Linked DNA regions of Tomitella gaofuii. The protein of the gene in region 2 interacts with the protein of the main gene of each other region in a pairwise test. Links are inferred from orthologs where the notes say so. Each region holds a gene or a part of one and is shown on either strand. Other genes may lie near its edges. The genes, in order: nth and aceE.

The links.
Region 1: the proteins of aceE (region 2) and nth interact in binary tests that used the Escherichia coli proteins (3 or more experiments, as listed by UniProt). The link is inferred for Tomitella gaofuii from one-to-one orthologs.

What each region holds. Positions count from the first base shown.
Region 1 is NZ_CP059900.1:711,465-727,235, reverse strand. The notes cover bases 1,056-3,980. They hold nth (endonuclease III), read right to left. Parts: upstream 2,911-3,980; coding sequence 2,200-2,910; downstream 1,056-2,199. Other genes in these bases: H4F70_RS03365 (Crp/Fnr family transcriptional regulator), read left to right, coding at 3,620-3,980; H4F70_RS03370 (hypothetical protein), read left to right, coding at 3,147-3,326; H4F70_RS03380 (TlpA family protein disulfide reductase), read right to left, coding at 1,586-2,203; H4F70_RS03385 (NUDIX hydrolase), read right to left, coding at 1,056-1,589. In the rest of the region: H4F70_RS03390 (MarP family serine protease), read right to left, coding at 1-855; more of H4F70_RS03385, read right to left, coding at 852-1,055; more of H4F70_RS03365, read left to right, coding at 3,981-4,294; H4F70_RS03360 (MBL fold metallo-hydrolase), read right to left, coding at 4,397-5,197; H4F70_RS03355 (RidA family protein), read right to left, coding at 5,194-5,661; H4F70_RS03350 (Sp36 family protein), read right to left, coding at 5,658-5,828; ATPase BagA, read left to right, coding at 5,946-6,974; bagB (ArsA family ATPase), read left to right, coding at 6,971-8,122; H4F70_RS03335 (WhiB family transcriptional regulator), read right to left, coding at 8,148-8,417; H4F70_RS03330 (penicillin-binding protein), read left to right, coding at 8,804-11,185; H4F70_RS03325 (GatB/YqeY domain-containing protein), read right to left, coding at 11,204-11,674; H4F70_RS03320 (metallophosphoesterase), read left to right, coding at 11,881-12,798; H4F70_RS03310 (alpha/beta hydrolase fold domain-containing protein), read right to left, coding at 13,010-14,077; H4F70_RS03305 (ABC transporter ATP-binding protein), read right to left, coding at 14,103-15,771. UniProt on the Escherichia coli protein: DNA repair enzyme that has both DNA N-glycosylase activity and AP-lyase activity. The DNA N-glycosylase activity releases various damaged pyrimidines from DNA by cleaving the N-glycosidic bond, leaving an AP (apurinic/apyrimidinic) site.
Region 2 is NZ_CP059900.1:3,024,500-3,035,125, reverse strand. The notes cover bases 333-3,719. They hold aceE (pyruvate dehydrogenase (acetyl-transferring), homodimeric type), read right to left. Parts: upstream 3,335-3,719; coding sequence 533-3,334; downstream 333-532. Other genes in these bases: H4F70_RS14005 (PucR family transcriptional regulator), read right to left, coding at 333-450. Also shown: more of H4F70_RS14005, read right to left, coding at 1-332; H4F70_RS13995 (DUF3052 domain-containing protein), read left to right, coding at 3,950-4,378; H4F70_RS13990 (peroxiredoxin), read left to right, coding at 4,418-4,915; H4F70_RS13980 (hypothetical protein), read right to left, coding at 5,114-5,365; H4F70_RS13975 (SURF1 family cytochrome oxidase biogenesis protein), read right to left, coding at 5,444-6,487; H4F70_RS20990 (arsenate reductase/protein-tyrosine-phosphatase family protein), read right to left, coding at 6,524-7,759; H4F70_RS13960 (Nif3-like dinuclear metal center hexameric protein), read left to right, coding at 7,929-9,125; H4F70_RS13955 (zinc ribbon domain-containing protein), read left to right, coding at 9,263-10,021; H4F70_RS13950 (bifunctional RNase H/acid phosphatase), read left to right, coding at 10,049-10,626. UniProt on the Escherichia coli protein: Component of the pyruvate dehydrogenase (PDH) complex, that catalyzes the overall conversion of pyruvate to acetyl-CoA and CO(2).

The DNA.
Region 1 (15,771 bases), 2.3 Mb from region 2 along the record:
GTGGGCCGGATCGGGGGCGAAGCGCAGCGCCTCGGCTCCGAGCTCCGGCACGTCCAGGATCGCCACATCCGTGGTGGGGTCGAACAGCACCACCGTCGCCGGCAGAGCGCCGTCACCGGTCATCACCGACACCGACGACGTACCGGCCACCACGTGCGCGTTGGTCATGACCCGCTGCGGCGCGACGACGAAGCCGCTGCCCTCCAGCGTGCGCTGACATCCTGGGGCCCTGCCCCGGATCTCGAACACGCTCTCCGACGCGGCGACCACCCCCGGGGCCGACACCGATCCCTCGGCGGGCGGGTCCACGTCCGTGATGGGGGTCCGGGCGAACGGCCCGAGCACATCCGGCAGCCCGGAGGTGTCCAGCAACGCGGACAGCCGGCCCGGCACGGCCCGCAGCCACGACGGGGCGAGCGCGTCGACGTTGCTGAGCACCCATGAGTCGCGTACCGCCGCGGCGGCGGTGGTCTGGGTGTTCGTCGCGACCGGGACGGCGAGCAGCCAGGCGGTGACCAGGACCGCCACAGCCTGGAACAGCGCCCCGACGGCAGAATCGACCAGGCGCACCGCATGGTGCTGGATGAAACGCCGCGCGAACCGGCCGATGGTGACACCGATGATCTCGCCGCAGACCGCCAGCAGCACGATCACGAGGATGCCGAGGAGCAGCCGACCGCGGGCGTCGTCCACCCCGCCGACCAAGTGCGGGGTCAACTCGATGCCGGCGGCCAATCCCCCGAGCACGCCCAGAAAGGCGAGCGCCGAGGCGATCGCGCCGTACCGCCAGCCGGACATCGCGGCGAGCACCGCCACGGCGACGACCGCGACGTCGAGCCAGAGCGAGCCGGTCACCCGCGCGTGGCCTGCTCGTCGACCTCTGCGAGGGTCACGTCCAACTCGCGGATGTCACCTGCGTCCCACTCGCGCTCCCACCCCGCCTCGGTGATGAGCGCCGACAGCAGACCCGCGGTGAAGCCCCACACGAGCATCCCGTCGACCATGAAGGCGGGACCGGTGAACACCTGGCGATACCGCACCTGAAAACGGTTCGCAGGGTCCACGAGGTCCGCCACCGGAACGCGGGCGACGCGCGAGGTCTCTGCCTCGTCGACAACCCGGATGGGACACGGCTCGCGCCAATAGGCGAGGACGGGGCTCACCAGGAACTTCGACGGCGGAACGAACAGCTGCGGCATCACCGCCAGCGGCTGCACCCCGTCGGGGCGCAGCCCGGTCTCCTCCTCCGCCTCACGCAGGGCCGTCTGCACAGGGCCCCCGTCGCCGGGGTCCGCCGCGCCGCCCGGGAACGCGACCTGGCCGCTGTGGTGGCGCAGCGTGGCCGCCCGCTGGGTGAGGAGCACGTCACCTGCGGCCCCGTCTCCGGTCGCGCTGTCACCGAAGAGCATGAGCACCGACGCGGGGCGGGTGCGGACGCCCGGCGGCACGGCGCGCGACTGCAGCACCCGCGGCAGGAGGGGGCGGCGCTGCGCACCGCCCTCATGCAACCGCTCCGCCAGGCCTGCCAGCCAGTCCGGCACCGAGCCGTCGGCGCAGGACGCTGACGCTCCCTCGTCGGCGATACTCACAGCGTCACTCCCAGCGTCTCTTCCACGACCTCCGCGATATGGTCGGCGTCCGTGAACGGTATCGCCACCACCCGCGCAATGGTTCCGTCGGGCCGGACCAGCACCGTCACCGGAAGCACCTGCGGCGCCCGTACCGCCGCCGCCACCTTGCGCTCCGGGTCCGCCACCGACGGCAGGTCGACGCCCAGGTCCTCCAGCAACGCGCGTCCTTTGTCCGCGTGCTGGTCGCTGTGCACGGTGAGCACGGTGACGGCGTCGCCGGCCCGCCGCGCGAACCGCTCCATCGCGGGCAGCTCCTCCCGGCACGGCGCGCACCAGTACGCCCACAGGTTGATCACCGCGGGTCTGCCGGCCAAGGAGGCACCGACGTCCACCGGGTGCCCGTCGTAGAGGTCGGCGAGGGTCAACCCCTGCAACGGCGTGGCGGATTCCGCCACCGGAGCCGTCGGCGAGGTGGACGCGGAGCCGGATGCCGTGGGGCCGGCCGCGGCCGGGGCGGACGCGGCGGGACCGCCGTCGTCGCCCAGCAGCGTCATGACCATCGCGACGATGAGCGCGACGAGCACGATGAACACGCCGATGCCGGTCTTGGCCGAGGCGCTCAGCCGACTCAACGGGACGGCTCCGCATCCGCGTCCGGCGCCATGCCCGCGAGTTCGAGCAGGTGAGCGGTCTCCGGGCCCCGCACGAGCGCCGCGGCCTCGGAAGGATCGATGGGACCCTCGCCGTAGGAAGGGCAGTCGGCGGCGAGCACGCACACCCCGCATGCGGGACGGCGCGCATGGCATACGCGGCGGCCGTGGAAGATCACCCGGTGCGACAGCAGCGTCCACTCGCGCCGCTCGATGAGGCCGCCCACTTCGTGTTCCACCTTGACCGGATCGGTCGACTCGGACCAGCGCCACCGGCGCACGAGCCGCAGGAAATGCGTGTCCACCGTGATCCCGGGCACGTCGAAGGCGTTGCCCAGGATCACGTTGGCCGTCTTACGTCCGATCCCCGGCAGCTTCGAGAGCTCCGTCATGGTCGCCGGGACCTCGCCGCCGTGCTCATCCACCAGCGCCTGGCCCAGCTTGATCAGCGAATCCGTCTTGTTGCGGTAGAAGCCGGTGCTGCGGATCATCTCTTCGAGTCCCGCACGGTCGGCCGCCGCGTAGTCCTGCGCGGAGCGGTACCGCGCGAACAGTGCGGGCGTCACCATGTTCACCCGTTTGTCGGTGCACTGCGCGGACAGGATCGTCGCGACCGCGAGTTCCAAGGGGGTGGTGAAGTCGAGTTCGCAGTACACGTGCGGGAACGCCTCCCCCAGCGTGCGGTTCATCCGCCGTGCACGCCGCACGAGCGCCAGCCGGCTCTCCGGCTTGGACCAGCGCCGACCGCGCCGGCCGCCGGCGCCTCCACTCACCACCACGCCGACCAGACTACGGACCGCCCCCCACCGCCGCGGACACCGCACTGGTGCATCTGTCCCGGCGGCGGCCGTACTGGGTGTGACGTACGACAACCCGCGGCGGGTTCGTGTCCCGAACGAGACATCGACGGTGTTTACTCACGTGCATGCAGGTAGTCCTCGTCGTCCTCGCGCCGGTGATCGTGATCGCATTCGCGATGGCGATGGAACACATCGAGACCCTGCTCAAACGCCGCACGGACCATGTCGGCGATCCGCAGGAGTTCATCGAATCGCACACCCCCAGCGACCTGCTCACCGAGCCCGCCCACGCGCGGGTGCCGTGACCGCCGCGGCCGCCCCGCGCCCGTTGCGAGGAGGCTCACGCGGGCGCCGGGACCGCACACTGTAACGTCGGGGCAATGCACCGCCCCGGCGGATTTCCGGCGCCTGTCCGCCGCCAAATCCCGCCGCACGGCGCGGCGTGCCTGTAGCCTCGGTCACAGGGCATTACGCGCCGGTCACTAGACTACGTCGTGATGCACCGCGTGCCCGGGCAAGCGCGGGTACCGGAAGCCGCGCGGCGCACAACAGATTCGCACGGCGCAGACACACACAGCACAGACCATGAGGAGCCCACGTGGACGAGGTCCTGGCCAGAGCCGGAATCTTCCAGGGAGTAGAACCCTCCGCAGTTTCCGCCCTGATCAAGCAGCTTCAGCCGGTCGAGTTTCCGCGAGGCCACACGATCTTCCACGAAGGTGAGCCGGGCGACCGGCTGTACATCATCGGCTCCGGCAAGATCAAGATCGGGCGGCGCTCGCCGGACGGCCGCGAGAACCTGCTGACGATCATGGGCCCATCGGACATGTTCGGCGAGCTCTCCATCTTCGACCCCGGCCCGCGCACGTCCAGCGCCATCACGGTCACCGAGGTCAAAGCGGTCTCGATGGACCGCGAGGCCCTCAAGGACTGGATCTCGCAGCGCCCGGAGATCGCCGAGCAGCTTCTGCGCGTGTTGGCCCGGCGCCTGCGCCGCACCAACAACTCGCTGGCCGACCTCATCTTCACCGATGTCCCCGGCCGCGTCGCCAAGGCGCTGCTCCAGCTGGCCCAGCGTTTCGGCACCCAGGAGGCCGGCGCCTTGCGCGTCACGCACGACCTCACGCAGGAGGAGATCGCGCAGCTCGTCGGTGCCTCGCGCGAGACCGTCAACAAGGCGCTCGCCGATTTCGCGCACCGCGGCTGGCTGCGCCTCGAGGGCAAGAGCGTGCTCATCATCGATTCCGAGCGGCTCGCGCGCCGCGCACGCTGACCCGACGGGTCGAACTTCCGCGCCTGCGGGCGGCGGCACACCGGCCGGGATGCGCCCGGACCGCGTGGCCGCCGCCCGCAGGCGTGTCTCAGCCGCCGTGTCTCAGCCGCGCAGGTAGTCCAGCTGCGCGGCCACCGACCATTCGGCGGCGGGCCACAGCGATTCGTCGACGTCCCGGTAGACGTGCTCGACCACCTGCCGCGCCGTCGCCTGCTCCCCCAGCACCGCGAGCGCATCGCGGACCTGGCCCAGCCTCTGCTGCCGGTGCGCCCGGTACTCGCGGGCCACGGCGGCGGTGTCCGGCAGGTCGGGCCCGTGCGCGGGAAGGCATGCCGCCCCCTCCCCCACTGCGATCAATTTCTCCAGCGAACCGAGGTAGTCGCGCAGCGACCCGTCCTCGGGGTCGATCACGGTGGTGCCCCGCCCCAGGATGGTGTCGCCGGTGAGGACCGCCCCGGGGCGGTCGCCGTCCGGCTCGATGAGGAGCGAGACGCTGTCCGCGGTGTGCCCGGGCGTCGCGAGCACGCGCAGGCGCACCCCCGCCGCGTCCAGCACCGCGCCGTCCTCCAGTGCGCCGCCGCCGCCGCGGCGGTGCTCCGGGAGCACCGCGTGCACGTCGGCTCCGGTGAGCGCGTGGAATCTGTCGATCCCCCCGGTGTGGTCCTCGTGCCGGTGGGTGACGACGGTGGCGGCCACAGGGCCCAGCGCCGCAACCCTCGCGAGATGCTCCGCGTCATCGGGCCCCGGGTCCACGACGACGGCCGCGTCCGCGCCCGGAGCGCGCAGGATCCACGTGTTGGTGCCGTCGAGTTCCATGATCCCCGGGTTGTGGCACAGGACGACGCCGGCGGCGGCGGTCACCGGACGCAGCACCCCGTAGGCCGGGTGGGCCGGGGCGGTCACGACCGCACCTCCACCTGCAGCTCCACCTCGACCGGCGAGTCGATCGGCAGATCCGAGACGCCGACGGCGCTGCGCGCATGCCGCCCGGCATCCCCGAACACCGCGCCGAGCAGCTCCGAGGCACCGTTGACGACGCCGGGCTGCCCGCCGAAACCCGGCGCGGACGCGACGAATCCGACGACCTTGACGATGCGCACGATGTCGTCGAGCCGCACGACGGAATCGACGGCGGCCAGGGCGTTGAGCACCGCGACACGCGCGAGATCCTTGGCGTCCTCCGGCGTGACGTCGGCCCCCACCTTTCCCGTCCGCACGAGCTCGCCGTCCACCGTGGGCAGCTGGCCGGACGTGAACACGAACGACCCGCTGCGCACGGCCGGCACGTACGCGGCCAGCGGCGCGGCCACCGGCGGCAGCACCAGCCCCAGCTCGGCCAGCCGGGCGGTGGGCGTCGCCGTGCTCACTTGCGGCGCTTCAGGTAGGCGACGTGCTGTTCGCCGGTGGGCCCGGGCAGCACCGAGACCAGCTCCCACCCGTCGGCGCCGAAGTTGTCGAGAATGGCTTTGGGATTGTGGATGAGCAGCGGCGCCACCGCGTACTCCCACTGCACTGCCTGCTCGGATTCACTCATGAAGACACCATATCCCCGCCGCCGTCGCCACCCGTGTGCACGGCGAAGCGTGGTACGCCCGGCGCCGCGACGGGCCTAACGCTCCTGCGCCGTCATCTCACCTCATAGACTCGGGCGGTGCCCACTACACATGCCCGCTCCACGGTGGAGGGACTGACATCCACGTGGCCGGAAACCGCCGCGCAGGCGCGCCTGCACTTCGTCAGCGGCAAGGGCGGTACCGGTAAGACCACCGTGGCCGCCGCGCTGGCCCTTTCCCTCGCCGCGGGGGGACGCAGGGTTCTTCTCATCGAGGTCGAGGAGCGCCAGGGGATCGCCCAGATCTTCGACACCGCCCCGCTGCCGTACGCGGAGACGAAGGTCGCCGTCGCCGACGGTGGCGGCGAGGTGCACGCGCTGGCCATCGACATCGAGGCCGCCTTCCTCGAATATCTCGACATGTTCTACAACCTGGGCTTTGCGGGCAAGGCGATGAAGCGCATCGGCGCCGTCGAGTTCGCCACGACGCTCGCGCCCGGCCTTCGAGACGTCCTGCTCACCGGCAAGATCAAGGAGGCGGCCTGCCGTACCGAGGACGGCCGGTACCTCTACGACGCGGTCGTGGTCGACGCGCCGCCCACCGGCCGCATCGGCAGCTTCCTCGACGTCACCAAAGCGATGGCCGACCTCGCCAAGGGCGGCCCCATCCGGTCGCAGTCGGAGGGCGTGGTGGATCTGCTGCACTCACCGCAGACGGTGGTGCACCTGGTGACGCTCCTCGAGGCGCTTCCGGTCCAGGAAACCGCCGACGCGATGGCCGAGCTGCAGCGCCTGGACCTGCAGCCCGGCACGGTGATCGTCAACCGCACCGAGGCCACCTTCCTCGACGACGAGACCATCGCCGCGGCCGCGGAGGGCGGCATCGACGCCGAGTCCATCCGTGCGGACTTCGCGCGCGTGCATCTCATCGTCTCCGACGAGGACTTCGCGGGACTGCTGACCGAGACGATCGAGCACGCCATCCGGTGCCGGGCACAGCGCGAGAGCGCCCGAGAGCTCGCGGGGCTGCACGTGGCGCAGCTCGAGCTGGGCGAGGTGCCCGACGGCATGGACCTCGGCGGCGTCTACCAATTGGCCGAACAGCTGGCGGGACAGGGGGTCCGATGACCGGCACCGTGGACGTTGCGGCACTGCTCGCCGACGGCACCACCCGCGTGGTCGTGTGCTGCGGCGCCGGCGGCGTGGGCAAGACGACGACGGCCGCAGCGCTCGCCCTGCGCGCCGCCGAATCCGGCCGCTCCGTCGTCGTACTGACCATCGACCCGGCGCGGCGGCTGGCGCAGGCATTGGGCGTGGGCGACCTGAGCAACACGCCGCAGCCTGTGCCCCTGCCGGACAACGCCTCCGGCGGCGGCCTGCACGCGATGATGCTGGACATGCGCCGCACCTTCGACGACATGGTGGTGCAGTACGCGACGCCGGAGCGCGCGCGGGAGATACTGGCGAACCCCTTCTATCAGACCGTCGCCTCGTCCTTCGCCGGTACGCAGGAGTACATGGCGATGGAGAAGCTGGGGCAGCTCGTCGCCGAGGACGCGTGGGACCTCATCGTGGTGGACACCCCGCCGTCGCGCAACGCGCTCGACTTCCTCGACGCCCCGCAACGGCTGGGTGCGTTTCTGGACGGCCGCATGATCCGCATGTTCATGGCCCCGGGCCGCGGGATCCGCAAGATCGTCAGCGGCGCCGTCGGCATGGCGATGCGCGCGGTGTCGACGGTGGTGGGCAGCTCGATGCTCGCCGACGCCTCGCTGTTCGTGCAGTCGTTCGAGGAGATGTTCGGCGGCTTCCGTGAACGCGCCAACCGCACCTACCAGCTCCTGCGCAGGCCCGGCACGGCGTTCCTCGTGGTCTCCGCCGCGGAGCCCGACGCGCTGCGGGAGGCGTCGTTCTTCGTCGAGCGCCTCACCGACGAGAACATGCCGCTGGCCGGGCTGGTGCTCAATCGCACGCACCCGATGCTGTCCCCGCTGCCGGTGGAGAAGGCGCTGGCCGCAGCCGACCGACTCGATGAGGAGCGCGGAGCCCCGGAGGGCGAACCACGGCAACCGTCCCTTCCGCCGGTGGCCGGCGCGGTGCTGCGCATCCACGCCGAGCGGGGTGCGACGGCGAAGCGCGAGGTGCGGCTGCTCGGCCGCTTCACCGGTGCGCACCCGCGCGTACCCGTCGTCGGTGTGCCGTCGCTGCCGTTCGAGGTCTCCAGCCTCGACGCGCTGCGCGCCGTCGGCGACCAGCTCGTCGCCGACGGCTCCTGACCGCGCGGCGGCGGCCGTCGCGCGGTCAGCCGACCGAACGGCGTCGCCGGGCGGCTTCGAAGAAGGTGGCCCAGGACGTCACGTTGGGGTGCTCCTTAAGCAACGCCCTGCGCTGGCGTTCCGTCATACCGCCCCACACGCCGAACTCCACCCGGTTGTCGAGCGCGTCCGCCGCGCATTCGAGCATGACGGGGCAGTGCCGGCAGATCGTGGCGGCCTTGCGCTGTGCCGCGCCCCGGACGAACAGCTCGTCGGGGTCGATGTTGCGGCACAGTGCCTGCGACGTCCACGCCATCCGTGCCTCGCTGGAATCCACCGACAACGGCGGGATCCCGGTCTTGCGGAGCTTCGGCACCGAGGCACCGTGCCCGGTGGTCCTGGCGCGCGCACGGGCCGCGTCCTCGCCGCCCGTGCTCTTCCGTACGCTTGCGGATTCCGACATATGGGCTGAAGTGCGCATATGACCTGCCCCCTTCGCGTGCAAAACCTCAGTTTGTTAACTGCATCACAGTAATTGTTAACTTAGGCGACTGAACACCGGTCTGCAACCCCCGTCCACCAGGTAAACGGCCGCCGCCGCTGCGATTCCGGCTCCCGCGGCGGCTCCGGCGGTCGCATGGACGACGCCGGTGCGCGCGCCGCGTACACGGCACGGGCGGCACCCTGCGTACTCTGTGGTGCGTGCCGTCCGGGAAGACAATCGCGAAGTTGCTCGGCATCTGCGTGCTCGCAGGCGTCGTGCTGGCGGGCGTCCTGTTCCCCGTATTCGGGGGCGTAGGGGTCGTCGTCAACAAGGCCAGCGACGCCGTCGACTCGTCGTCGTCGCAGGTGCTCGAGGGGGATGCACCGGCGGTGACGACCATCGTCGACGCAGCGGGGAACCCCATCGCCTGGCTCTACGACCAGCGCCGGTTCGAGGTGCCCAGCGACCAGATCTCGAACTACATGAAGCTGGCCCAGGTCTCGATCGAGGACCGCCGGTTCGCCACGCACAAGGGCGTCGACTGGCAGGGAACGCTGCGCGCGCTGCTCACCAACACCAGCAGCGGCGAGGTGCAGCAAGGCGCCTCCACCATCGACCAGCAGTACGTGAAGAACTACCTGGTGTTCGTGGCGGCGCAGACCGATGCTCAGCGCCGCGAGGCCACCGAGACGACCATCTCGCGCAAACTCCGCGAAGCCCGGATGGCGCTGACGCTGGACAAGCAGCTTTCCAAGGACGAGATCCTCACCCGCTACCTCAACCTGGTTCCGTACGGCAACGGCAGCTACGGGGTGCAGGACGCCGCCCGCACGTACTTCGGGGTGGATGCCAAGGACCTCAATCTGACGCAGTCGGCGATGCTGGCCGGCATGGTGCAGTCGCCGTCCCGGCTCAACCCGTACATCAATCCGGACGAGACCACGAAGCGGCGCAACGAGGTGCTCGACGCGATGGCGTCCACCGAGGCGATCACCCCGCAGCAGGCCGCCGAGGCCAAAGAGCAGCCGCTGGGGATCCTGCCGGAGCCCAACACGCTCCCCCGCGGATGCATCGCCGCCGGCGACCGCGGGTTCTTCTGCGACTACGTGCTCAACTACCTCAACAACGCCGGCTTCACCGACGAGCAGCTCAAGCGCGGCGGCTACCTGATCCGCACCACGCTGCGGCCGGAGATCCAGGACTCGGTCAAGCGCGCACTCACCGACACCGCGTCGCCCGACCTCGAAGGCATCGCGGAGGTCATGAACCTGATCGAGCCCGGCAAGGACGCCCACAAGGTGGTCGCCATGGCCAGCAGCCGCACCTACGGGCTCGACGCGGCCGCGCACGAGACGGTGCAGCCGCAGCCGTTCACCATGGTCGGCGACGGCGCGGGCTCCACTTTCAAGATCTTCACGACTGCGGTGGCGATGGAGAAGGGCCTGGGCCTGGACACGACTGTGCAGGTCCCCCCGCTCTTCATCGCCCAGGGGATGGGTCATGGTGGTGCCGCCGGCTGCCCCTCGGACTCGTACTGCGTGCGCAACGTGGGCGACTACCCCCCGAGCATGTCGCTGACGCAGGCGCTGGCCACCTCCCCGAACACCGCCTTCGTCAAGATGCTCAAGGACGTCGGCGTGGACCCCACCGTGGACATGGCCGTGCGCCTGGGCCTGCGCTCTTACACCAAGCCCGGCACGTCCGGGGTGGACGACCGCAGCCTGGCGCAGATCATCAAGGACGAGAACCGCGGGTCGTTCACCTTGGGACCCACGCCGGTGGACCCGCTTGAGATGGCCAACGTGGCCGCCACGCTCGCGTCCGGCGGAGTCTGGTGCCCACCCACCCCCATCGAGGCCGTGTTCGACCGCGACGGCAAACCGGTCCCGGTCACGCAGGAGGCGTGCAAGCAGGTCATCGACCCGGGCCTCGCGAACACCCTGGCCGTCGGCCTGGGCGAGGACCATCTGCCCGGCGGCACGTCCGCGGGCTCCGCGGCGGCGGCCGGGTGGACAGCGCCGGTGTCCGCGAAGACCGGCACCACGGAGACCTACCGTTCGTCGGCCTTCCTGGCGTTCACCCAGTCCATCGCCGGCTTCTCCTACGTGTACAACGACGGCACCAACCCCGGACCCATCTGCACCTCGCCGCTGCGCTCGTGCGCCGAGGGCAACGTGTACGGCGGCACCGAACCGGCGCTGGCCTGGTATCAGGCGGTGGGGCGCATCCTCGGCGACTACCCGCCGCCGGTGCTGCCGCAGCCGGACCCCCAGTACGTCAAGGGCAACGCCTCCGCGGTCGTGCCGGACGTCGTCGGCCGCACGGAGGCCGGCGCCACCGCCCGCCTGCGCGGTGCGGGTTTCCAGGTCAAGTCCGTGACGGTGCCGTCCGACAAGCAGAAGGGCAACGTGGTGTCCGTGAGCCCCGTCGGCTCCGCCGTCCCCGGCTCCACGATCACCATCAGCATCAGCGACGGCAGCCGTAAGCCCGCCGACGACAACGGCGGCGACCGTGGAGACCGGCCGACCCCACGATCCGAGGACCGGAGCAACGACAGAGGAGACAACGGCGGTGCCGACCGGGGCGACGACGCGGACTGATCCCCGGTCGGGCGCCGATCAGCCCGCCAGGCGGGATTTCACCACACTCGACAGCCTGGATCCGTCCGCGCGTCCCGCGGCGCGGGCCGTCGCCGCCTTCATGATCTGCCCCATCTGACGCATCCCCGGCTCCGCGCCCAGTTGCTCGCGCACCTCCGCGACGGCCTCGTCGACCACCCGGCCCAGTTCGTCGTCGTCCAGCTGCCGCGGCAGGTACGCGGCGAGGATCTCCTCCTCGGCCCGCTCCTTGCGCGCCAGTTCCGCCCGGCCGGCATCGTCGAACACCTGCGCGGCCTCCAGGCGCTTCTTCGACTCCTTGGCGATGACCTTGAGCACCTCGTCGTCGGTGAGGGTGCGCGCCTCCTTGCCCGCGACCTCCTCCGCCTGCACCGCGGACAGCACCATCCTCAGCGTCCCGGTACGCAGCGGATCCTTGGCCTTCATCGAGGCGGTGAGGTCGCCGCGGATCTGATCCTTGAGTTCTCCCATAGCGTGAAACGGTACGCGCCCCGGACGCGCACCCCGGCCCGCGCACCCTGGCTTCCTGCACCCGTGCCCTGTGCACAGCCGTTCGGACGGTGGGCGCCTGCCGTATCGTGGCAGACGTGGGCACAACTTCTGGAACGCACTGGACACCTCGCCCCGCGAGCGGCCCGCGGGTCCCCGGCGGCCCCGCCTGGAAGGCGCTCGGAGCGGTGGTCGCCGCGGGCGCGGCGTCGCTCGGCTACGCCACGCTGATCGAGCGCAACGCGTTCGCGCTGCGCTCCGCCACCCTCGAGGTGCTCGCCCCGGGCTCGCCGAGCATCCGCGTGCTGCACCTCAGCGACCTGCACATGCTGCCCCGGCAGCAGCTCAAGCAGGCATGGGTGCGCGAACTCGACGCGCTCGAGCCGGATCTCGTGGTCAACACCGGCGACAACCTTGCGCACCCCCGCGCGGTACCCGCCGTGGTGCAGGCGCTCGGCGGCCTCCTGGACCGCCCCGGCGCGTTCGTCTTCGGCAGCAACGACTACTTCGGCCCGGTCGCGAAGAACCCGCTCAAGTACTTCGACCGCGATCACCGGCGCGTCCCCGGCCCCCCGCTGCCATGGCAGGACCTGCGCGCCGCGTTCATCGAACGGGGATGGATCGACGCCACCCACCGCACGCAGGAGATCACCGCCGGGGGCAACACGATCAGCGTCGCCGGCGTGGACGATCCGCATCTGCAGCGCGACCGTTACGACACGATCGAGGGCAAGGCCGATACCTCCGCCGACCTGCGCCTGGCCCTGAGCCACTCCCCCGAACCACGGGTGCTGGACCACTTCGCCTCCGACGGCTACGACCTCGCCCTGTGCGGGCACACCCACGGCGGCCAACTGTGCCTCCCCGCGTACGGCGCGCTGGTGACAAACTGCGGCATCGACCGCTCACGGGTCAAAGGACCGTCGCAATGGGGCGAACACATGCGGTTGCACGTTTCGGCCGGACTGGGCACCTCGCCGTACGCCCCCGCCCGCTTCTTCTGCCGACCGGAGGCCACCCTGCTCACACTCGTCCCCGTGCAGGTCGACAGCCGCGCGGCGGCCGACGGGGAGGCCGTTTCGCACTCCGGGGCAGGTGTGCGCTAGACTCAGCGAGGCTTGTTCGGGAGTGCCCGGGGAGGATTTTCCGCGTGCACTGTCGGTCCGCCACGGGGTGTGGCGCAGCTTGGTAGCGCGCTTCGTTCGGGACGAAGAGGTCGTGGGTTCGAATCCCGCCACCCCGACGCAATGAAGATGCCGGGACACCGCTCAGACGGTGTCCCGGCATTTTTCTGTCGTACTCGAGCGCCAAGCCTGGTCAGGCGGCCAGGAAGCGCGCCCGCACGAACTCCGCGCCGCAGGCGAGTTCCTCGTTCGCCTCGTCGAGCATCCGGCCGAAGTGCAGGAACGAGTGCAGCACGCCGGGCACCATGCGGAACCGCACGTCCTGGCCTCCCCGCCGGAGCGCCGCAGCGAGCGCCCGCGCATCGTCGGCGAGCGGGTCGAGCTCCGCGCCCACGACGTAGGCGGGCGGCAGCGGCGTGTCCAGATCCGCCGAGATGTGGTCGACGAGGGGCCCTTCGCGGTCGGCGGGGTCGTCGAAGACGGTGCTCTGGAAGCCCTGCAGATCCTGCGGTGCCATGCCGTCCCAGAAGCCGCCGTACTGCCTGCTCGTGGCGGAGTCGCGCAATCCGTGCCCGCCGTAGTAGAGCAGCATCGCCCGCAGCGCCCCGCTGGCGGCGGCCGCCGCGTGCAGGTCGATGCCGGGCAGGGCCGCAGGGCGGTCACGCAGCAGCAGCGCCGTCGCCATCGACAGCATCGCCCCCGCGGAATCGCCCGCCACCGCCAGCCTGGTCGGGTCGATCCCGTGCCGTCGGCCGTGCACCGCCAGCTCGGCGACCACGCCCGCGCACTCGTGCAGCGCCTGGGGGAACCGGACCTCCGGCGACAGCGAGTATTCCACGCCGACCACGGCCGCGCCGCTCCTGTCGGCGAGAACCCGCATGATGCGGTCGTGCGTGTCGAGATCCCCCACGGTGAACCCGCCGCCGTGGAAGTACACGACCGCCGGTGTTTCCGCGGCGGAGGTCGGGCGGTGGATGCGGATCGGCACGTCCGTGCCCGCAGCGCGGATCCGCAGCTCGTCGGTCGCCGCCATCCTCGGCCCGCCTTCGTTCCAGAACCTCCGCTCATCGCGGTATTCGGCGCGCATGGCCGCGACCGGGTCCGCGGGGACGTCGCCTCCGCCCGCCACCGCGGCCGCCCGCGCCAGCTGGTGGATCACCACCCGGCGCATCTGCGGGGTGAGGCGCTCGCGCACGTGGCCGGGCACGTCGTCGATGCCGCGGGGGGTCGCAGCAGGGTGCGTGGAAGTGTCGTGCGTCATCGTTGCCTCTCCTCGGGGCTTCCGCTCACATGCGCGGGATGTGGGCGATGAGTTCGCGGGTGTAGTGGTGCTGCGGATCGTCCAGCACCTCGTCCACGGGGCCGTTCTCGACGATCCTGCCGCTCTGCAGCACGGCCAGGCGCTGGGCGATGTGGCGCGCCAGCGCGATGTTGTGCGTGACGAACAGCATGGCCATGCCGGTCTCCCACTGCAACGTCCGCAGCAGGTCGATGATCGCCGCCTGCACGGACACGTCCAGCGCGGACGTCACCTCGTCGCACACCAGCACGCTCGGGGCGTTGACGAGGGCCCGGGCGATGGCGGCCCGCTGGCGTTCGCCGCCGCTGAGATCGCCCGGGCGGCGGTCGATGAAGCTGCGGCCCAGCTCCACCTGGTCGAGCGCCTCCTGGACCATCTCCCGGCGTTGCCGCCCGGTGGTGCCGCCCGTCATCCGCAACGGCACCTCGATGGACTCGCCGATGGTGCGCCGGGGGTTCAGCGACGAGAACGGGCTCTGGAACACGTACTGGATGCTGCGCCGCTCCTCCGCGGTGCGCTGCCGGGTGCCGCGGGCGAGAGCGCCGCCGGAGAGCACGACGTCGCCGCGGTACCGGCTGTTGAGGCCGGCGATGCAGCGGGAAAGGGTCGTCTTGCCCGATCCGGATTCGCCCAGCAGCATCATGGATTCGCCGGCGCCCAGCGCGATGTCGATGCCGTCGAGAATCCGGGCCTTGCCGTAGGAGAGCCGCAGATCCCTGGTCCGCAGCAGGGCCTCCGACGCCGCCGGAGTCTCCGCCGCATCCGGTCCGGTCATGACGCGCGCGGAGCGCCCCCGGACCGGCGCCGGCGCGGCGAGGTGTTCCCCGGTGATGGCCTCGGTGTGCCCGATCCGGCGCTCCCCCTCCAGGTCCGGCACCGCCCGCAGCAGCCGCCGCGTGTACTCGTGCCGGGGGCGGTACAGCACTTCCGAGCACCCGCCGCGTTCGACGATGTCGCCGGTGAGCATGACGGCCACCGCGTCGGCCACTTCGGCGACCACCGCCAGGTCGTGGGTGATGTACAGGCCCGCCACGTCGTGACGGCGGGTCAGCTCGTGGATGGTCTCGAGCACGAGCGCCTGGGTGGTGACGTCGAGTCCCGTCGTCGGCTCGTCCAGCACCATCACCGACGGCCTGCACGCGAACGCCATGGCGATGCCGATGCGCTGCTGCTGGCCCCCGGACAGTTGGTGCGGGTACCGGCGCTGATACCCGGGGTCCCCGGGCAGCCCCACCTCCGGCAGCACCTCGGCCACGCGGGCCTTGCGCTCGGCGTCGGACCCGCCGAAGCCGTGGACCCGCAGCACCTCGAGGATCTGGTCGCCCACCCGCATGGCCGGGTTCAGCGAGAGCGCGGGATCCTGGGGCACGTAGGAGATGCGGCCGCCGCGGAGCTTGCGGCGCTCCGGTTCGGGCAGGTCCAGCACGTCGAGGGGCTCCCCGTCCTGGTACAGGTCCACGCCGCCGCCGGTGTGCCGCAGGCCGCGCCGGAAGTGGCCGAGGCAGGCCAGACCCGCCGTCGTCTTGCCGGATCCGGACTGGCCCACCAGTGCCAGCATCGCGCCGGCGTGCAGGTCGAAGGAGACGCCGTGCAGCACTTCCTTGCCGCCGGCGGTGGCCGCCACCCTCAGGTCCCGGGCGCGCAGGGCGACAGGC
Region 2 (10,626 bases):
GCGGGACTCGGCCGCCGAGGCGTACACCGCGGCCGCGGCGAACCCGAGGTCGCGGCCGTAGCGCAGGACGGCCTCGGTTAGCGCGACCAGCTGGTCGTCGTCCCGGGCCATCAGCGGAAGCCATTGCTCGAAGAACTCCATGGCCACGCGCACCATGTCGACGGTCTCGCTCAGGCGCACCTTGCGGGTGAGGTCCTGGGGCACGACACGGAAGGCCTCCACCGTGGAGAAGATGTCGCCGTCGGGGTCGTGCAGCCAGTCGACGAAGTTCGCGACGGCCGTCTGCACCACCATCTGCACATCGGCGCGCTGGGAGGCGTCGAGAGCCGTGACGAACGGAAGCTGCGACTCCATCGAGCGCATGGCCTCGACGGCGAGCCGCCGCGAATTGCGCTTGATGCGCCGCAGCAGGGCCTCGGACAGGATCGATTCATGCGGCGCGCCGGTCATGGTTGAACGCTACCGTCCCCGGCCGCACCGGCCCGGGACGCCGCGGGGCGTCTCGGGCCGGTGCACCGCCGTGGGAGCCCGGTCAGTCGACGTTGGCCGGGGTGTTCTGCTCGGGCGCGGGCAGCACCTCGGCGATCCGGTACCTGCGCGCGGCCTCCACGGGTGCGGAGGCGTCGACGCTGCCCTCGCGGGCGAGCGCCTGCAGCACGGCGACGACGACGGACTCGGCGTCGACGTTGAAGAACCGGCGGGCGCCCTCGCGGGTATCGGAGAAGCCGAAGCCGTCCGTGCCGAGCGAGGTGTAGTCGCCGGGGATCCACTGGCGGATCTGATCGGGCACCTGGCGCATCCAGTCGGACACCGCGATGAACGGCCCCTGCTCGCCGGCCAGCACGTGCTGCAGGTAGGGCGTGCGCGGCTCGGCGGACGGATCGCGCAGCGCGTCGCGTTCGCACTCGATGCCGTCCCGCCGCAGCTCCGACCACGAGGTCACCGACCAGACGTCCGCCGACACGCCCCACTCGTCGGCCAGGAGCTCCTGCGCGCGGAGTGCCCACGGCATGCCCACGCCGGAGGCGAGGATGTGCGAGCGGGGGCCGTCGCCCTGCGCCTTCGCGAGCCGGTAGATGCCCTTGAGGAGGCCCTCGACGTCGAGGTCGTCGGGCTCGGCGGGCTGGACCATGGGCTCGTTGTAGATCGTGAGGTAGTAGAAGACGTCCTCGCCGCCGAACCCGGGGGCCAGCGAGCCGTCGGGGTTGACCGTGCCCCCGTACATCCGGCGCAGACCGTCCTTGATGATGTGTCCGAGCTCGTAGGCGTACGCCGGGTCGTAGGCGACGGTGCCGGGGTTGGTGGCGGCCAGCAGCAGCGAATGGCCGTCGGCGTGCTGGAGGCCCTCGCCGGTCAGCGTGGTGCGTCCGGCGGTGGCGCCGAGCACGAAACCGCGCGTCATCTGGTCGGCCGCGGCCCAGAAGCCGTCGCCGGTGCGCTGGAAGCCGAACATCGAATAGAAGATGTAGACGGGGATCATCGGCACGCCGTGGGTGGCGTAGGAGGTGCCGACTGCGGTGAACGACGCGACGGCGCCGGCCTCGTTGATGCCTTCATGCAGGATGTGCCCGGACTCGGACTCCTTGTAGGCCAGCATCAGGTCGGCGTCCACCGACGTGTACGTCTGCCCGTTGGGGTTGTAGATCTTCAGAGACGGGAACCACGAGTCCATGCCGAAGGTCCGGGCCTCGTCCGGGATGATCGGGACGATCCGCCAGCCGATCTCCTTGTCGCGCAGGAGCTCCTTGAACACGCGCACGAGCGCCATCGTGGTGGCGACCTCCTGCTTGCCCGATCCCTTCCGCACCACGTCGTAGGCCTTGTCGCCGGGGAGCGTGAGCGGCGTCGCCGCGGTGCGCCGCTCCGGCACGAAGCCGCCCAGCTTGCTGCGCCGGTCCCGCATGTACTGGATCTCGGGTGCGGCGTCGCCGGGGTGGTAGTAGGGGGGAAGGTACGGATCCTGCTCGAGCTCGCCGTCCGAGACCGGGATCCGCATCTTGTCGCGGAACTCCTTGAGGTCGTCGAGGGTGAGCTTCTTCATCTGGTGCGTCGCATTGCGGCCCTCGAAGTGGGTGATCGAGTAGCCCTTGATGGTCAGGGCGAGGATCACCGTCGGCTGGCCGGTGTGCTGCATCGCCGCCGCATACGCCGCATAGACCTTGCGGTAGTCGTGGCCACCGCGCTTGAGGTTCCAGATCTGCTCGTCACCGAGGTCCTTCACGAGCTCCTTGGTGCGCGGGTCGCGCCCGAAGAAGTGTTCGCGGACGTAGGCGCCGTCCTTGGCCTTGTAGGTCTGGTAGTCGCCGTCCGGCGTGGCGTTCATGAGGTTGACCAGGGCGCCGTCCTTGTCGGCCTGCAGCAGGGCGTCCCACTCGCGGCCCCAGACCACCTTGATCACGTTCCAGCCGGCGCCGCGGAAGAACGATTCGAGCTCCTGGATGATCTTGCCGTTGCCGCGCACCGGGCCGTCGAGGCGCTGCAGGTTGCAGTTGATCACCCAGGTGAGGTTGTCGAGGCCCTCCATGGCGGCGACGTGCACCAGCCCGCGGGACTCGGCCTCGTCCATTTCGCCGTCGCCCAGGAACCCCCACACGTGCTGCTGCGTGGTGTCCTTGATGCCGCGATTGTGCAGGTACTTGTTGAACCGCGCCTGGTAGATCGAGTTCATCGGCCCGATGCCCATCGACACCGTGGGGTACTCCCAGAACTCCGGCATCAGGTGCGGGTGCGGGTAGCTGGGCAGCGCGCCCTTGGCGGCGTGGCTCTTCTCCTGACGGAAGCCGTCGAGCTGCTCGGCGGGGATGCGCCCCTCGAGGAAGGCGCGCGCGTAGATGCCGGGGGAGGCGTGGCCCTGGATGAACACCTGGTCGCCGCCACCGGGGTGGTCCTTGCCCCGGAAGAAGTGGTTGAAGCCCACCTCGTAGAGCGCCGCGGACGAGGCGTAGGTGGAGATGTGGCCGCCGACGCCGATGCCCGGGCGCTGCGCGCGGTGCACCATGATCGCGGCGTTCCACCGGATCCAGCGGCGGAACGTCCGCTCCACGTCCTCGTCGCCCGGGAACCAGGGCTCGTTCTCGGTGGGGATCGAGTTGACGAAGTCGGTCGAGGTCAGGGAGGGGAGCGCCACGTGCCGCTCACCGGCGCGCTCGAGCAGGCGCAGCATCAGATAACGGGTGCGCCCGGGGCCGGACCGCTCGAGGAGGTCGTCGAGCGACTCGAGCCACTCGCCGGTCTCCTCCTGGTCGATGTCCGGCAGGTAGGAGGCGACGCCCTCGCGGATGACGCGCACCCGGTTGTCGCTGCCGCGCGACGGGCGGTGCGCCCCGTCCTGCACGCCGGTTCCCGGCGTGGTTGCCTTACCGTCGACCGCCGGCTGCCCCTGTGCAGCGCGGGCCGGATCCTGGACTTCGTTCGACAAGCCGTACTCCTTGATGCGCGAGGGCGCTGGTGTGCGCCCGTGTCCTGGCGCGCCCCCGGGGGTGTGGGCGCGCGCCTACCGTGTGTCGGTGTCGGTACCGGCACGGCCTGCTGCGGGCACCACAGAGTGACCGCGCGACCGCGTCACTGTCCATCGTGCCTCAATGCACAGCGGATGCCGCATGAGTTCCCACAGTCTGGTCGGTAACAAACGTGTCAGGGCTCTGCGGGCGCGGGGCTGCCGACACGGCCCTCGCGCGGAGAGGACTCCCGCGCGGAGAAGAGCGGGCGGGAAGGCGACGATACCGCCACGCGGAACGGTGGAGTGGACGACAATCCTGGGCAGGGGTCACCTGCGGCGGATCCCGTGATCCGGTGTGATCCCGGCACGGGAATACGACGACACGGGCGTGACCGCCTACCGTTGTGGTTGCGCTCGTGGCTCAGACCATGTTCGCTTTCAGGTGACCGGTATCCGCCGGGAGCCTGATCGGGCGGCCGAAAACCGCCCGAGACCTTCGAAAGAATGGAGATGACCACCGTGGTCGCCGCGGACGCCCAGAACTACCCGCAGATGCTCGGCATCGACGCCGATACGGTGGTGCAGGAGGTCGGTTGGGACGACGACACCGACGATGTGGTGAGAGAGGCCATCGAGTCCGTGATCGGCGGCGAGATGGAGGACGTCGACACCGATGAGGTGGTCGACGTCGTGCTCCTGTGGTGGCGTGAAGGGGACGGCGACCTGGTCGACGAGCTCATGGACATCATCAGCCCGCTGTCCGAGGAGGGGTTCGTGTGGGTGCTCACGCCGAAGACCGGCAGTGACGGCCACGTCGAGCCCAGCGAGATCGCCGAGTCCGCCCCCACCGCCGGCCTCATGCAGACGTCGTCGATCAAGCTCGGCGCCTGGACTGCGAGCCGCCTCGTCCAGCCCACGTCGCGGGCCATCAAGCGCTGACTGCGTGCCGGGCGTGCTGAACAGGAAGGACTGGTAGCGATGACCGATCGATCGCAGACCGTGCCGGGGGGTCCGAACATCGAGGTGGGGGACGAGGCGCCGGACTTCACCCTCAAGGACCAGGACAACCAGCCCGTGACGCTGTCGTCGTTCCGGGGCCGGAAGAACGTGCTCGTGGTGTTCTACCCGCTGGCGTTCACCGGGGTGTGCCAGGGAGAGCTGTGCCGGGTGCGCGACAACCTGCCCACTTTCCAGAACGACGACACCGAGATCCTCGCGGTGTCGGTGGGGCCGTCGCCCACGCACAAGATCTGGGCCGCGGAGCAGGGCTACACGTTCCCCCTGCTGTCGGACTTCTGGCCGCACGGCGCGGTGGCGCAGCTCTACGGCGTGTTCAACGAGGAAGCCGGCATCGCCAACCGCGGGACGTTCGTCATCGACAAGACGGGCGTCGTGCGCTTCGCCGAGATGAACGGGCCCGGCGAGCCGCGCGACCAGAGCGTGTGGGAGAAGGCGCTTGCGGCGCTGGCCGAGTGAATGCGCTAGATTGCTGGACGCACCGGAACGCCCGATCGGTAGGGCGGGCCGGTGCCGGGGCGTGTAGCTCAGCGGTAGAGCTCCTGTCTTACACACAGGCGGTCGCTGGTTCGATCCCAGTCGCGCCCACCGCAACGACCAAGCCCCTCACCTGCATTGACGGGTGAGGGGCTTCGTGTCGGTCGCGTCGGTGTGCGCCTACTCCGGTTGGTACTCGTCGGCGTCGTCGAGCGGTTCTTCGCGTTCCTGATCGAGCGCGTCGGCTTCATCGACGAACCGTTCGCCCACCGGGTCGTCGGGGTATGCGGTGCCGGGGTCGTCGTCGGTGGGCGTGGACTGGTCCGCGCGGTCGGCGTCGGTCATCGTGTCGAGGTCGTCACCGCCGAGCGCGGCAGCCGAAGCGCCGGCGCGGGCGGTCCTGTCTGCTGAAGTGCTCCTGTCAACGGCCATACCACATCGTAGGCGAACCACCCCGCCCCGTGCCCGGCTCCGCCGAGAGAACGCCCACCGGTGCGGGCTCCGGCGCGGTCAGGGCTTCTTGCCGTAGCGTTCCGCGAGGGTGCGGCGCTGGGCCTCGGGCAACTCCTCGACGCGCGTGCGTTCGGGGGTCCGCACGGGCATCGGGGTGTGGGCGCGGCGCTTCCTGCGGCCGCGCATGACGTGCGCGAACTCCTCCTCATCCACTGCGGGGCTCCGCTCCGGCGTGCGGGGTGCCTGTGCAGGGGCGCCGCCGGGTTCGCCGGCAGCGCTGTCGGAACCCTCCCTCGGGCCCGGCTCCGGGCCGGCACCGGGCGGCGGCCACGCGCCGGAGGAGACGGCCTGGTCGTAGGCGCGGCGGAGGCGGCGCTCCCGCAGCTCCGCCCACACGAAGTAGCCGACGCCCAGCGGCGCCATGATGCCGAAGGCCAGCCATTGCAGGCCGTAGGACAGGTAGGGGCCGGAATCGAGCTGGGGCAGCGCGATCACCCCCAGGCCGCCCGGCTGGTCCGCCTCCAGCTGCAGGTACCCCTGCAGCAGGTCGACGTCCGTGAGCGCACCCACCTTGCCCGGGTCGATGGCGTACACCTGAGTCCAGCCGGCTTCGTGCACCGGTGGGCGGTCGCCTGTCGCGTGCTCCGGTTGTCGCACGCGCGCGTCGAGGGTGATCGTCCCGCCGGGGGGAGGGGCGATCTGCGGCGGCTGCATCTGCTGGTCGGGGCGCACGTATCCGCGGTCGACGAGGATCGTGCGCCCGTCGTCCAGGCGGAACGGTGCGAGCACCTCGTACGCCGGGTCGCCCTCGATCGACCGCAGCCGCACCAGCACCTGCTTGTCCGCCAAGTAGGTGCCCGTGGCGGCGACGGGGCGCCACTCGTCGGCGTCGGCCACGGCGGTGGTGCCATCGAAAACCTGGCCGACGGGGACCGGGTCGGCATGCAGTGAGGCGGCGATCTTGTCGTTGCGGTCCGAGTTGCGGGAGTTCTTTCCCAGCTGCCACGGAGCGAGAACCGTGAAGCACATGTAGGCGAAGGCGAGGCAGAGCGCGATCAACGCCAGCCACCCGGGCCGCAGCAGGAAACTCAGACGTCGCACGGCGTCAACGGTAGTCGATGGCCGGAACGGCGCTGGTCACGGGAGGTCCGCGAGGTTCTCTACTGGGTTATCGGCGCGGCCGGACGCGGCGGTTCGGGCCCAGTCGACGATCCCCGGCGCGGCGGCCTCGATCTGCCGGCGGACGGTGGCGAAACCGTCGTCGGCGCCGTAGTACGGGTCGGCGACGTCGGTCCCTGTCGCGTGAGGGTCGAAGCTGCGCAGCATGCGCACCCGGGAGGGGGCGGCGCCGGCGCCCAGCAGCGCGCGCCGGTGGCCGGAGTCGAGCGCGACCATGAGGTCCGCGGACAGGTGCGCCGGGCCGACCTGCGCGGCCGCGTGGTCGACGCCGTAGCCGTGTGCGCGCAGTTCGTGGCGGGCGCGCGGGTCGGCGGGGTCGCCCACGTGCCAGTCGCCGGTGCCCGCGCTGGTGACGTGCACCGCGTCCGCCAGGCCCGCGCGGCGGAGATGTTCGCGGACGATCTGCTCCGCCATGGGTGACCGGCAGATGTTGCCCGTGCACACGAACGTCACGTGCACGGTGCCGGACGGGGCGGCGCGTGCGGACTGCGGCTCCGCGGCGCCGTCGGGATCGGACCGCCGCTCGAGGTACCGCAGCACGGCGCCGCGCAGATCCTCCGGCGCGTCGACCACCCACGCGGCGCCCTGCGCCTCACTGCGGGTGCCGTACCCCCACAGGACGAACGCCACGGGGATGCCGTGCTGCGCGGCGCCGGCCACGTCGTGGCTGCGGTCGCCGACGAGCACCACGGCGGGCCCGCCCGTCGGGGCGGGATCGTCCACGCCGAGCGCGCCCAGCGCGTGCGCGACGACGTCGGCCTTGGCACGCCGCTCGCCGGCGGCGCCCGCGATCACCTCGAAGTGCCCGGCGAGCCCGTGCGCGTCGAGGATCCGGCGCGCGTCCGTCTCCTGCTTCGACGTGGTGACCGCCAGCCGCACGCCGCGCGCCGCCATGTCGGCGAGCACGTCGGCCATGCCGGCGAACACCGTCGACCGTTTCCACCCCGAGGCGGAGTAGTCGGCATGGTAGGCGGCCAACAGCTCCCGCGCCTGCTCCGCGGCCACGCCGAGCCCGGCCATCGTCTCGGCCATCGGCGGTCCGACGATCTGCGAGCGGAGGTCGCCGTCGGGCTCGGGGACACCATGGCGTGCGAGCGCGGCGCGGAAGGATCCGACGACACCGTCGGCCGAATCCATGATCGTGCCGTCGAGGTCGAACAGTGCCAGGGGAGCGGACGGAGAAATGCCAGGCATGCCCGCATTGTCCCCGGTTCGATGCGTACCCGGCGCCCGGGGACGCCGGGTGTGGTGCCGGGCACCCGGCGGTCCCGGCGGGGCGCGCCGAGGCGGTAGCGTGCACAGCGGTAGTCCGGAGCGTGCCGGGCCCGGGACGGCGCCGGCGCGGCCGGGAAGGCCGGCGGCGATGAGGAGCGCGAACGTGATCGGTGCGGCGGACGGGGAACCCGCGACGAAGGACGGGGGTGCCGTGCCCCTGGGCGAGATCATCGCGGCGCTCGATGAGGCCTACCCGCCGTCTCTGGCACAGTCGTGGGATTCGGTGGGCCTGGTGTGCGGGGATCCGGCCGAGCCGGTCGAGTCGGTGCTGCTGTGCGTCGACGCCACATCCGCGGTGGTGGATCAGGCGGTCGGTTCGGGCGCGCAGCTCGTCGTCGCGCATCACCCGCTGCTGCTGCGCGGGGTGGACACGGTGGGTGCCCACACGCCCAAAGGGGCGCTGGTGCACCGCCTTATCCGGTCCGGGTGCGCCCTGTTCACCGCGCACACCAACGCCGACAGCGCAGACCCCGGCGTGTCCGACGCGCTGGCGGCGGCGTTGGACCTGACGAACACCGGGCCGCTCGATCCGCTGCCCGGTGCCGCGCTGGACAAGTGGGCCGTGATGGTGCCGGTTTCCGGGGCGCATCGCGTGCGGGCCGCGATGTTCGACGCCGGCGCGGGGCGTGTCGGCGACTACGACAGTTGCAGCTGGTCGGTGGAGGGCGACGGGCAGTTCCGTCCCCTCGCCGGTGCGGATCCGGCCATCGGTTCGGTGGGCGCGCTCGAGCACGTGCGCGAGCATCGCGTGGAGATGGTGGCGGCGCGCGCCCTGCGTGAGCGGGTCCGGACGGCTCTGCGCGCGGCGCATCCGTATGAGGAACCCGCCTACGATGTGATCGAGCTGGCGCCGGAACCGTCGGCGCGCGGCCTCGGCCGCGTCGGCGACCTGCCCGAGGAAATGACGTTGGCGCAGTTCGCCGACCGGGTCGCGCAGGCGTTGCCGGCGACGGCCTGGGGTGTGCGGGCCGCCGGCGACCCGGATCGCAGGGTGCGCCGGGTCGCCGTGTGCGGAGGAAGCGGGGACTCGATGCTCGGGGCCGCGACCGCTGCCGGGGCGGACGCGTACGTCACCGCGGACCTGCGGCACCATCCCGCGGACGAGCACCTGCGCGCGGGCGGGCCCGCGCTGGTGGATGTCGCGCACTGGGCCAGCGAGTTCCCGTGGTGCGCGCAGGCCGCGGGCGTGCTCAGGGCGGCCTTCGGAGACCGGTTGGCGGTCGCCGTCTCAGACGTGCGGACCGACCCGTGGACGGTGGGGGCGTCCGCCGCGGAACCACGCTGACGACGCCTGGCGGGCGGGCGGCGCACCCGGCGGGCGCGGCGACGGCGGATGCCGGGGGCGGGCGGCCGGCGCCACGGTACGGTTGCACACGACGGGGTCGCGGCCTGAGCGTCGTCGAGACGAATGGAGATATGCGCGTGAGAGCTGAACCGGATGTGCAGCGCCGGCTGCTGGACCTGGCCGAGATCGACACCGGGCTGGCCCAGGCAGCGCACCGGCGCCGCAATCTCCCCGAGGCGCAGGAGGCGCTGCGGATCGAGACGGAACGCAACGCGCACAAGGACGCCGCCGTCAAGGTGGAGATGAGCCTGGAGGACCTCGACCTCGACATCCGCAAGCTCGAGGGCGAGGTGGACGCCGTGCGCAAACGTGAGGCGCGCAATGCCGACCGCCTCGCGGCGGGCGGGGTGCCCGCCAAGCAGCTCAGCGAGATGGAGCACGAGAACACCAGCCTGCAGCGCCGTCGCGGCGTGTTGGAGGACGATCTGCTCGCCGTGATGGAGCAGCGCGAGGCCGCAGGCGAGGACCTCGACAGGGCGGGCGCCCAGGTCGACGTGCTGGACCAGGAATTGGAAGAGGCCCAGCGGCTGCTCCGCGAGGCGGAGGCGGACCTGACGGCCTCCGAGGAATCCGCTCGCGCACGGCGGACGGAACTGCTCGCAGCCGGCCTGCCGGACGAGCTGCTCGCCGACTACGAGCGGCAGCGGTCCAGCTCCGGCATCGGGGCGGCATTGCTGCGCGCGCGCCGGTGCGGGGCGTGCCGGATGGAGATCGACCGCGCGGAGATCGAACGCATCAAGGCGGCCGATCCGGCCGAGGTGGTGCACTGCGAGGAGTGCGGCGCGATCCTCGTGCGCACGGGCGAATCCGGTCTGGGCGCCTCCGCCGGGGCCTGACGGAGACTCACAGAAGGAGCCGGTGCTGTGAAGGTGATCGTGGAGGCCGACGGCGGCTCGCGCGGCAATCCCGGCGTGGCCGGTTACGGTGCGGTCGTGCTCGACGCATCCGGATACCCGGACGAGCGCACGGTGCTGGCCGAGTGCGCCGAGGGGATAGGGCACGCCACCAACAACGTGGCCGAGTACCGCGGGCTCATCGCCGGACTCGAGGCGGCGGCGGCGCAGGGCGCGACGTCGGCGGCCGTGCACATGGACTCCAAGCTCGTCGTCGAGCAGATGTCCGGCCGGTGGAAGGTCAAGCACCCGGACATGATTCCGCTCGCCGACCGGGCACGGAAGGCGGCGGCGCGGGTCGGCGCGGTGTCCTACACGTGGATTCCGCGTGCGCAGAACGGGCACGCCGACCGGCTCGCCAACGAGGCCATGGACGGGAACAAGGAGCAGGCCGCGACGCCGGAAGGCGGTGACGGACAGGCCGCGACGTCGGCGTCGGCGCGATCCGCGCCGGGGTGGACCGGGGCCACAGGCGACCCGTGCCGGCTGGTGCTGCTCCGCCATGGGCAGACGGCCCTGTCGGTGGAGCGGCGCTACTCGGGCCGCGG